2 regions of the Metabacillus sp. YM-086 genome follow, and region 1 is predicted to be linked to the other one. Evidence: riboswitches for the same ligand, from Rfam matches in the RefSeq annotation. Region 1 holds a riboswitch; the other holds the start of a gene.
The links. Region 1 has a riboswitch for FMN ahead of ribE (riboflavin synthase). Riboswitches for the same ligand answer to the same signal wherever they lie in the genome.
Positions count from the first base shown of each region.

Region 2: it holds a riboswitch for FMN, as region 1 does, so the genes downstream of both, ACEWK1_RS26525 (ECF transporter S component) here and ribE (riboflavin synthase) in region 1, are expected to answer to the same signal.

Region 1 covers NZ_JBLUOI010000054.1:14,014-18,764, reverse strand. The annotation lists gene ACEWK1_RS19600 (GNAT family N-acetyltransferase) at 1-153, opposite strand, end outside; gene ribE (6,7-dimethyl-8-ribityllumazine synthase) at 301-765, opposite strand; gene ACEWK1_RS19590 (bifunctional 3,4-dihydroxy-2-butanone-4-phosphate synthase/GTP cyclohydrolase II) at 802-1,995, opposite strand; gene ribE (riboflavin synthase) at 2,025-2,672, opposite strand; FMN riboswitch at 2,873-3,019, opposite strand; gene ACEWK1_RS19580 (peptidylprolyl isomerase) at 3,148-3,582, opposite strand; gene ACEWK1_RS19575 (DUF1002 domain-containing protein) at 3,784-4,668, shown strand; gene lysA (diaminopimelate decarboxylase) at 4,718-4,751, opposite strand, start outside.
Region 2 covers NZ_JBLUOI010000128.1:63-4,813, reverse strand. The annotation lists gene ACEWK1_RS26540 (RecQ family ATP-dependent DNA helicase) at 1-320, opposite strand, end outside; gene ACEWK1_RS26535 (helix-turn-helix domain-containing protein) at 326-1,399, opposite strand; gene ACEWK1_RS26530 (ferredoxin) at 1,677-1,925, shown strand; gene ACEWK1_RS26525 (ECF transporter S component) at 1,964-2,551, opposite strand; FMN riboswitch at 2,736-2,871, opposite strand; partial or broken gene ACEWK1_RS26520 (peptidoglycan DD-metalloendopeptidase family protein) at 3,208-3,933, opposite strand; partial or broken gene ACEWK1_RS26515 (hypothetical protein) at 4,153-4,751, opposite strand, start outside.

The sequences.
Region 1 (4,751 bases):
TTCATCTTGCTTCCAGAGAAACAACTGCCATTCATCTACTGTTTCATACTGTTTTATTGTTTGCTGTAATTGCTTTAAGTCTTTTTCTGCAGGCATAAAAGACAGTAAGCCCATTGCAATCTTTTCAAAACTTTTTTTAAAGCGAATTAACATAGATACCCCTCATTAACGAATTAGCTTCCTTCAAGAAAGCAAAAGTATTAAACCGATAAAAACAATACATATTTTTCCAATATTTTAAAATTACTTCTCAAAACATTATATACAGTTTTTTATCGATTTTAAACACTTTTACCAAAATTAATCAAGGGACTTTAGCAAATTACCCATTTCAATCGCTGTAACTGCTGCCTCATAACCTTTATTTCCGGCTTTTGTTCCTGCTCTTTCAATAGCTTGTTCAATCGTCTCTGTTGTTAATACTCCAAAGACAACCGGAACACCTGTAGATAAGGATGCTTGTGAAACACCTTTTGCAGCCTCATTACAAACATAATCATAATGTGTTGTAGCTCCTCTAATGACTGTTCCTAATGTAATAACACCATCGTACTTACCGGATTCAGCTAATTTTTTTGCTACTAGAGGAAGTTCAAACGCACCGGGTACCCATGCAACAGTTATATCACTTTCCTCTACACCATGTCTTTTTAAACCATCTTCAGCTCCACCTAAAAGCTTCGATGTAATAAATTCATTAAATCTTGCTACAACGATTGCTACCTTTAATCCGCTACCAATTAAATGACCCTCAAATGTATTCATATTTAATTCCTCCAATGTAATGTTATATAACCTTCGTTAAAAATGTAGGAAATGTCCTAGTTTTTCAAATTTTGTTCGCAAATACTGTTCATTTTCTTCTCTTGATGGCATTTGAATAGGTACTCTATCTTCGATAGTAAGTCCATATCCTTCTAATCCAGCAATTTTACGAGGATTATTTGTTAAAAGCTTCATTTTTTCGATACCAAGATCTTTTAAAATTTGTGCTCCAATCCCGTAATCTCTTAAATCTGGTGCAAAACCTAATTTTTCATTAGCCGCAACTGTATCATAGCCTTGTTCTTGAAGCTTGTAGGCTCTCATTTTATTAATTAATCCGATTCCTCTACCTTCCTGACGCATATACAAAAGAACCCCTTTTCCCTCTTTTTCAATTTGGGAAAGAGCTGCATGTAATTGTGGCCCACAATCACATCGGTAAGAACCGAATACGTCTCCTGTTAAGCATTCAGAGTGAACTCTTACTAGAGTAGCTTCCTCAGGGTTAATATCACCTTTTACAAAGGCCACATGTTCCTTCTCATCTAAAGAATTTGAATACCCAATCGCACGAAATGTTCCAAACTCAGTAGGTAATTCAATTTCAACCTCTCGATTAACAAGTTTTTCTCTTCGGTTTCGATATTGAATTAAATCCTTGATTGTGATAATTTTCAAATCAAACTCTTTAGCAATTGTTAGTAAATCAGGCACTCGAGCCATTGTACCATCTTCTTTAATAATTTCACATATAACTCCGCCTGGCTTTGCACCACAAAGTCGAGACAAGTCTACGGCAGCCTCTGTATGTCCCGCACGACGTAATACACCACCCTCTTTAGCTACTAATGGAAAGGTATGGCCTGGTCGTTTAAAATCAGACGGCTTTGAATCATCCTCTAATAACGCTATAACTGTATCTGCACGCTCAAATGCACTAATTCCTGTTGTATTTGTTTTATGATCAACACTAACTGTAAAGGCTGTTCCATGAGGGTCTGTGTTATGAGTAACCATAGGAGTAAGGCCTAGTTTTGTTGCTTGCTTTTCAGTAATTGGTACACATACAAGGCCCCGACCATGTTTAATCATAAAATTAATTGCTTCAGGAGTTACCCGATCAGCTAAAGAAACAAAGTCCCCTTCATTTTCTCGATCCTCATCATCTACAACAATAACGACTTTCCCTTCCCTAAGGTCTGTTATCGCTTCTTCGATAGTATGAAACATGATCATACCCCCTCTATCTAATTATCCCACTATGCAAATCCATTTTCTTTTAAAAATGATTGGCTTATTGAAGAATTTGTTTGCGTTGTTTGCTGAGTAACGAATTTCTTTATATATTTCCCAATCATATCACATTCAATGTTCACAATATCTCCTACACCTTTAGAGCCGAGAATCGTTTCTTGTAAAGTGTGCGGAATAATTGAAATAACGACCTTGTCTTTTTCTAATCCAAAGATTGTTAAGCTAATTCCATCAATTGTAATTGATCCCTTATGTATCAATGTATCTGTAAGTTCCTCCGGTAATTGAAGTTCATAATAAACAGCATTGGATACTTGTTGTTTTTTCACAATTTTCGCTATTCCATCAACATGTCCGGAAACAAAATGACCTCCAAAACGTCCATTTGCAGCCATCGCTCTTTCTAAGTTAACTGCTGAACCTTGTTTTAATTGTGCTAAAGAAGTACTTCTAACGGTTTCAGGCATAACGTCAACAGAAAAAGCTTGATCTGTATACTCTGTTACTGTTAAACACACACCATTAACAGCAATACTATCTCCTAATGCTACATCGTGTAAAATGGTCTTTGCTCCTATTGAAAAGACAATCGCATCTTTTGAACTCTTCACGCTATTAATTGTTCCAATTTCCTCAATGATTCCAGTAAACATAAAGTGTCTATTCCTCCTTTCATGAAAGTGGATCATCATATATTCGGTTACATTGCCTTACTCAATGAGTAAGGCACAAAAAAACCCAAAGTCTATAGACTTCGGGCTTTATTATTTGAAAAATTGATATTTGAATATGTCAAATAAGAGTATTAAGTTCCTTTTTTAAAACAGAATTTAATACACCGCAAAAAATTCGCGCAATTCTTCTCCCATCCAGACTTTAACTGTCGGCCCTAGAGTTTCACTAGATCCACCGTTAACAATTGTTAACGGGTCACGGACTTAGAAGATATTATACCTTCATCACCGCCGGTAGGGAATTCCACCCTGCCCCGAAGAATGTAAAACGAAATATGAAGTTATAAATTTATTTTATCCGTATAATGTGAATGTTGCAATCTTTATGTTTGATTTAAGTTGATTATGTCGATAAAAAAAGACTGTGCTCACTTAAACACAGTCTTTTAAGGCCTTATTCTTCGTACACTTTTACTTCTTTCATAACATCATTTGGTTTAATTTTGTATACTGCTTCTAAATTGTCAGTAACTTTACCAAACACTGTATGAACACCATTTAAATGTGGTTGTGGCTCATGAACGATGAAGAATTGGCTGCCGCCCGTATCTTTTCCTGCATGTGCCATTGATAATGATCCTGCTTCATGCTTATGAGGATTCCCTTGTGTTTCACATTTAATTGTGTAACCAGGTCCACCAGTACCCGTTCCATTTGGACATCCACCTTGTGCTACGAAACCTGGAATAACACGGTGAAATGTTAATCCGTTATAAAATCCTTCGTTCGCTAATTTTTCAAAATTAGCAACTGTTCCTGGCGCTTCATTTGGATATAATTCTAATCCTAGTACATCGCCATTTTCCATTGTAATTTGTGCTTTTTTCATATGTATGAAACCTCCATTAAGTATAATCCGTCTAATAGACATGAACACCTACCTATTCTACTATAATCAAAGGAGGAACGCCAAATAGATCACTTAAATTCTTATAAAAACTTCACCTTTAACGTATTGACAAATATAAAAAAGATCTATAATAGATGAAGTAGAGTTGTTTTGTTCTAAATTTGTAAGGAGGCATTAACTTTGAAAAAATATGTTTTAAGTTTCGTTGCTTTTCTAATGATTGCTTTTCCATCACTAAGTTACGCAGATGCTGTAGTTGGTGATATGATTATTACTCTTGGAGAGAATTTAACTGAACAGCAAAAACAAACGATTTTGAATGAAATGAATGCAACTGAAGAGGATCAAGTTATTACTGTTTCAAATGAGGAAGAACACAAATATTTAGGTGATTATATTCCAAAAGCAACTATTGGAACAAAGGCGATCTCTTCTACCAGTATCGTGATTGAAGAAGCAGGCTCCGGTCTTGAGGTAAAGACGAAAAACATTAACTGGGTTACTGACGAAATGTATTTAAATGCATTAATGACAGCAGGAGTAAAAGATGCTTCTATCTATGTAACGGCTCCCTTTGAAGTATCTGGTACTGCAGCTTTAACTGGTTTAATTAAGGCTTACGAAATCTCATCAGAAGAAGCTATTCCAGAAGATGTAAAACAAGTTGCCAATGAAGAGCTAGTCACAACTGCTAAGCTTGGAGATGAGGTTGGAGCAGAAAATGCGTCAGCTTTAATGGCAAAAATTAAAGATGAAATTGCTAAAAATGGTGTTCCAGAAACAGATGCAGAGCTACGTGCTCTCATTGAAAATGCTGCCAACGAACTTGGAATCACTCTATCTGAAGCAGATATTAATAGTTTAATTGAGCTATTCAATAAAATGAAGGACTTAAATATTGATTGGAATCAAGTAGGTCAGCAACTGGATCAAGCAAAAGATAAAATCTCCAATTTTCTAAACTCTGAGGAAGGTCAAACCTTTTTAAAACAACTAGAGGACTTTTTCGTTGCTCTATGGAATGCGATTATTTCCATTTTCACGAACAACGAACAAACAACTTAATATCGTCACAAAAAAAAAGAGCAGCACATTGCCTGCTCTTTTTTGATCCTTATTTTGTTACTTTAGACTTTAATGGTAAGTCA
Region 2 (4,751 bases), on a different contig from region 1:
GGAGAAACATAGATATAGCGATACTTTCCTAATTCTTGTAGAATTTGTCTTCTTCTTAGAAGGGAAATTGTACTATTAAGGGCAACAACTCTTTTCTCCCCTCTTTTCTTAATTTGTTCCACCTGGTCTTCCATTAAAGAAAGTAGTGGAGAGACAATCAATATCGGCCCTTTTAAGAAATAACCTGGAAGTTGATAACACAACGACTTCCCGCCACCCGTCGGGAGCATAGCGACTACATCATTTTCTTTAAGAACTGCTTCAATAATTTCTCGCTGACCTTCACGAAAGTGTTGTAATTGAAAGTGGGACTGTAACACTTGTTCTAGCTTTTGGATGTTTCTCCCCTCCCGATGAGCGCATAAGTAAGTCTAATTTGAAAATAACTGTATTCGTTATTTAAAAATTCTCTCACTTTTTTTAACTGATGTGTGTTCAGCCTTGTGATTGCTCCCATAATTTTATTGTAATCTTCCTCATTCAAAAATGGTGTTGGGATATATTGTTGATCATGTAATGTAATTTCGACAATATGGTCTTCAATTGTACTTTGCTTGAGTCTTCTAACTGTAGCAATTTCAGCAGGGTCCAATCCTTGCAGTAAATATGACCTGGTAATTTTCGTTGAAGAGGTAAACCCTTCAATATGCCATTTATCTTCTAACATTTCGTTTAATAACAAATATTGATTTTTATTGGTTTGAAGAGACTGAATGATGGAATGAACAACATTCCAAAACAATAAGTACATATAAGTTGAATCCTCTTCATGCTTATATGCTATTTGCTCAAAAGTTAATCCAATTTTTTGACTCGATGTTAATCTTTGAACAAAAATAGTGGCATCCTTACTTGTTTGGGTATTCAATATATCCTTAAGTTCACTGTATAAGCGATCGGTTAACTCATTATTAGAACGGTCTCGCTGTTTTAGAAAAGTTTTCACCCACTGTAAATCTTCTTGATTTTTCGTTACAGGCAAGTAGTCTTTTTTTTCATAAGCATAGTTCGATAATACTTGAACGAGAAGAGAAAGCCTCCTCCACAAAACTCTTCCAATGTCTCCATAATTCCAACCATTTAATTGCGCAGGAATCGGATTATTCCCTAGGCTTTCTTTTAAAAATTCATTTCCTTTATTTGTTAGTCGAGATTTATTATCGGGTAGTTGCTCAATCAATCCTTGTTTTAGAAGAGCATTCCATGTTTCATCGGTTTGTATTCTTGATAATTTCGGAAATAAGCTAAAAAGGAACGTGACATTAAAAAGTTTGCCATCTTGAATTGTTTGTGAAGATTTTTTCCCATTAAGTAAATGATAAATAGCGGAGACAGTTCTTTCTCCATTAAATTGCTTTAAGCAAAAGAGCATGACAGTATGGAAATAATCTAGCTTCATTATACCACCCTACAATGTTTGACAATATTCGATTACCTTTTCTATTTTAACAAATTTATGGACTTTCGTTTAGAAATTAATCAATTTATTGATTAATAAGTAGGAAACTTAGCTATGAGAACGATTATCAAAAGAGTTTTCTATTGAAATGTCAAAAAAACCGTTTTACAATACAAGATAGGCGTAACAGAGAAAATGAAGTTTTTCGATTAAGAATCACTCATTTTATCAGTTCTACCATATAATGTGGTATGATTTTTATCAGGAGGTTTGTTTAATGGCAAAATATACAATAGTTGACAAAGATACATGCATTGCATGTGGTGCTTGTGGAGCGGCTGCACCAGACATTTATGATTATGATGATGAAGGTATCGCATTTGTTACATTAGATGATAACCAAGGGGTTGTTGAAGTACCTGAAGCCCTTGAAGAAGATATGATGGATGCTTTCGAAGGTTGTCCAACAGATTCAATCAAGATTGCTGATGAAAAATTTGATGGCGATGCTCTAAAGTTTGAATAAAACGAAAAACCCCTCTTAGATTATAGAGGGGTTTTTTCTTATAAAGACCTTGTATGGAATTGCAATTGATTAGTTAACCAAAATTTCAGCCTCGAAATAATAAGTAGGAATATTAAGGTCATTAGTATTCCTTTTATAAAATTAAACGGCATAATTGAAGCAACAACCAATTGCTTAGTTGCCTCAGCAGTCATAGCCGGTGAATTCAAAAACAGTGTGTATGCAGGCATAATAATATAATAATTTAAGACGCTCATAACAGTTGTCATAAGTAACGTTCCAATCACTAGCCCTATCAAAAGACCTTTTAATGATTTATAACGTCTAAACATGTACGATGAGGGTAAAATAAATATAGCCCCAGCTATAAAATTAGCTACCTGACCTACTGGCACACCAGTTGCACTCCCTTGGATTAGGTAATGTAAGACGTTTTTTATTGCTTCCACCATTATGCCTGCTGCTGGTCCAAATACAATTGCTGCAATTAATGCGGGAGCATCACTAAAATCGATTTGCAAAAAGACAGGAAAACCGGGAAAAGGAAAATCAAGCATCATTAGCACATACGCTATACTGCTCAACATCCCAACTGTTACATGCTTTCTTACCTTACTTTGATTCATTTTTCTTCTCTCCCTTTGCTGATCGCACCCGAAAAAGAAGAAGCTCTTAGACGCTTTAATAAGTCATTTTTAATAACTTATCAAAAAACCCTGATTAACATGATCGATTTGAATCATGATTAATCAGGGCGTTTAATGCAAGTCTAAATAAACGTTTAAAAAACAAATTTTTAAACGTTTGAACCTCCATCTTCTCACATCCAGACTATACTGTCGGTTCTGGAGTTGCACCAGATCCTGCCATTATTACGGCTCGCGGACTTAGAAATAAAAATTTCATCACCGCCGGTCGGGAATCGCACCCTGCCCCGAAGATTGATCATATTATTTTTTACAATTTTATTATAATATGATGAGATCTTCTTGTATAGAAAGATGATCCAATGGAAGTTAATCATTGAAGAAATAGACGTTATAAATATATTCTAAAATAATTCTTACCATTTATTTGAGTAAATTCACTTTTGTGAAGTTACGGATATATTGGCTTATCATTTTTTACTTAAAATTAGGACTTGTTCCGGATATATAAGTGTATTACTCATATCATTAGCACTTTTTATTTTTTCAGGACTGATGTTAAATTCCTTTGCGATGGATTGGATGGTATCACCAGGTTGTACAACATACATATCTTCATTATTCAAATATAACGTTAACTCTTGATTTAGATAAATTGTTTCACCGTTAAGATCATTCCATTCCTTAAGGGACTTTATTGATACATCATACTCACTTGATAGTCCCCAAAGAGTATCACCTTTTGTTACCGTAATTACCTTCTTCTGTGCTTCTTGTTCATTCATTTTGTTTTTCTTAGATTCGTCTTGTATTTGATTTTTATCTTTATTTTTGTTTTCCTGCTTTTCTTGATTAGCATGCGCAGTATGAGATTCAAATACAAATAACGGATCTAATGCGTGTTCTTTTTCATACGTCCATTCACCTTGATGTAATTCGAAATGCAAATGTGTACCTGTAGAAATTCCTGTGTTCCCAATAATTCCTACTACTTGTCCCTTTTTAACGTTTTCACCTTCATTAACATTACGTTTACTTAAATGCGCGTAAACTGTTTCATAGCCTTCTGGATGTTCAATAAATACAACGTTTCCATATGAGTCGGAATAATAAGATTTTGTTACCTTTCCGTCTGAAACAGATACAATCTCCTCCCCCTCTGGAGCAGCAATATCTATTCCTTTATGTTTTCCATGTCGTGTTCCGAATGTATCTGTTATTGTCCCATTAACAGGTTGTACCCATTGATCTTCTAGCTCTTTTATGTATGATTCTGCTTGCACATGATTTTTTTCTATTACTAACATCCCAATTGCAATACTTAATGTTAATAAAACGAAACTCATTCTTCTAACTAGCATTTTTCTCCTCCTGTTTCATTTTTTAGCTATTTAGTTTTTATTGAATAGCCATATCTTTATAATGTTCCGGAGATTTGCCTTTTACATTTACCATGCTTATAAAAATGTACTCAACGGTCAATGTATGAAGGTCTGTCTTAAAAAAGAACATGTGTAGTATGTAACATTATTTTCCTAACTATACATAAAAAGAGACTCAAAATTTTGAGCCTCTTTTCCTTATTTAATCGGATTTGGTGAGTATGGTACTTCAATCGGCTTGGTAACATTCATAACACCAATTCTTTCTTCACTTATTCCATTAAACTTAACTGTTTTATATCCAAAGTCTTTTGCGGTTAACAAGAGTGATTCTAACATCATAATACTTTGTTCGTTGTTTTTAATATCTTTGTTTTCATTAAATTCAATATTCAATTGATTTTCATTTTCACTAACATTAATAATGATATTATTTCCAATAGAAGGCGATAAATTGTATGCTGGTATTCCGTTCTTCATTAAATCAATTGCCTCGATCATAGTCTTCAATGGCTCGGGAGATGGAACAAGTAATTTCTTCGTATTTTTGTCATGTTGATAAATAAGATAAGCTTTTTTTCTTATTTGTGAGATATCTATTTCCGTTACCAATCCTGTATTACCGAACTCAATACCTTCCTTCCCATTTGTAGAAAGATTGGCCCTTTTTACACCAATCCATCGAAATGTTTCTTGAATTGTTTCTTTAAACATCACTTCTGCTGAAGAAGAAGTGATGCCTCCTTCACCTTTATAATCAATATAGACTTCTTCAGGGTCTTCTTTTGAAGATAGTT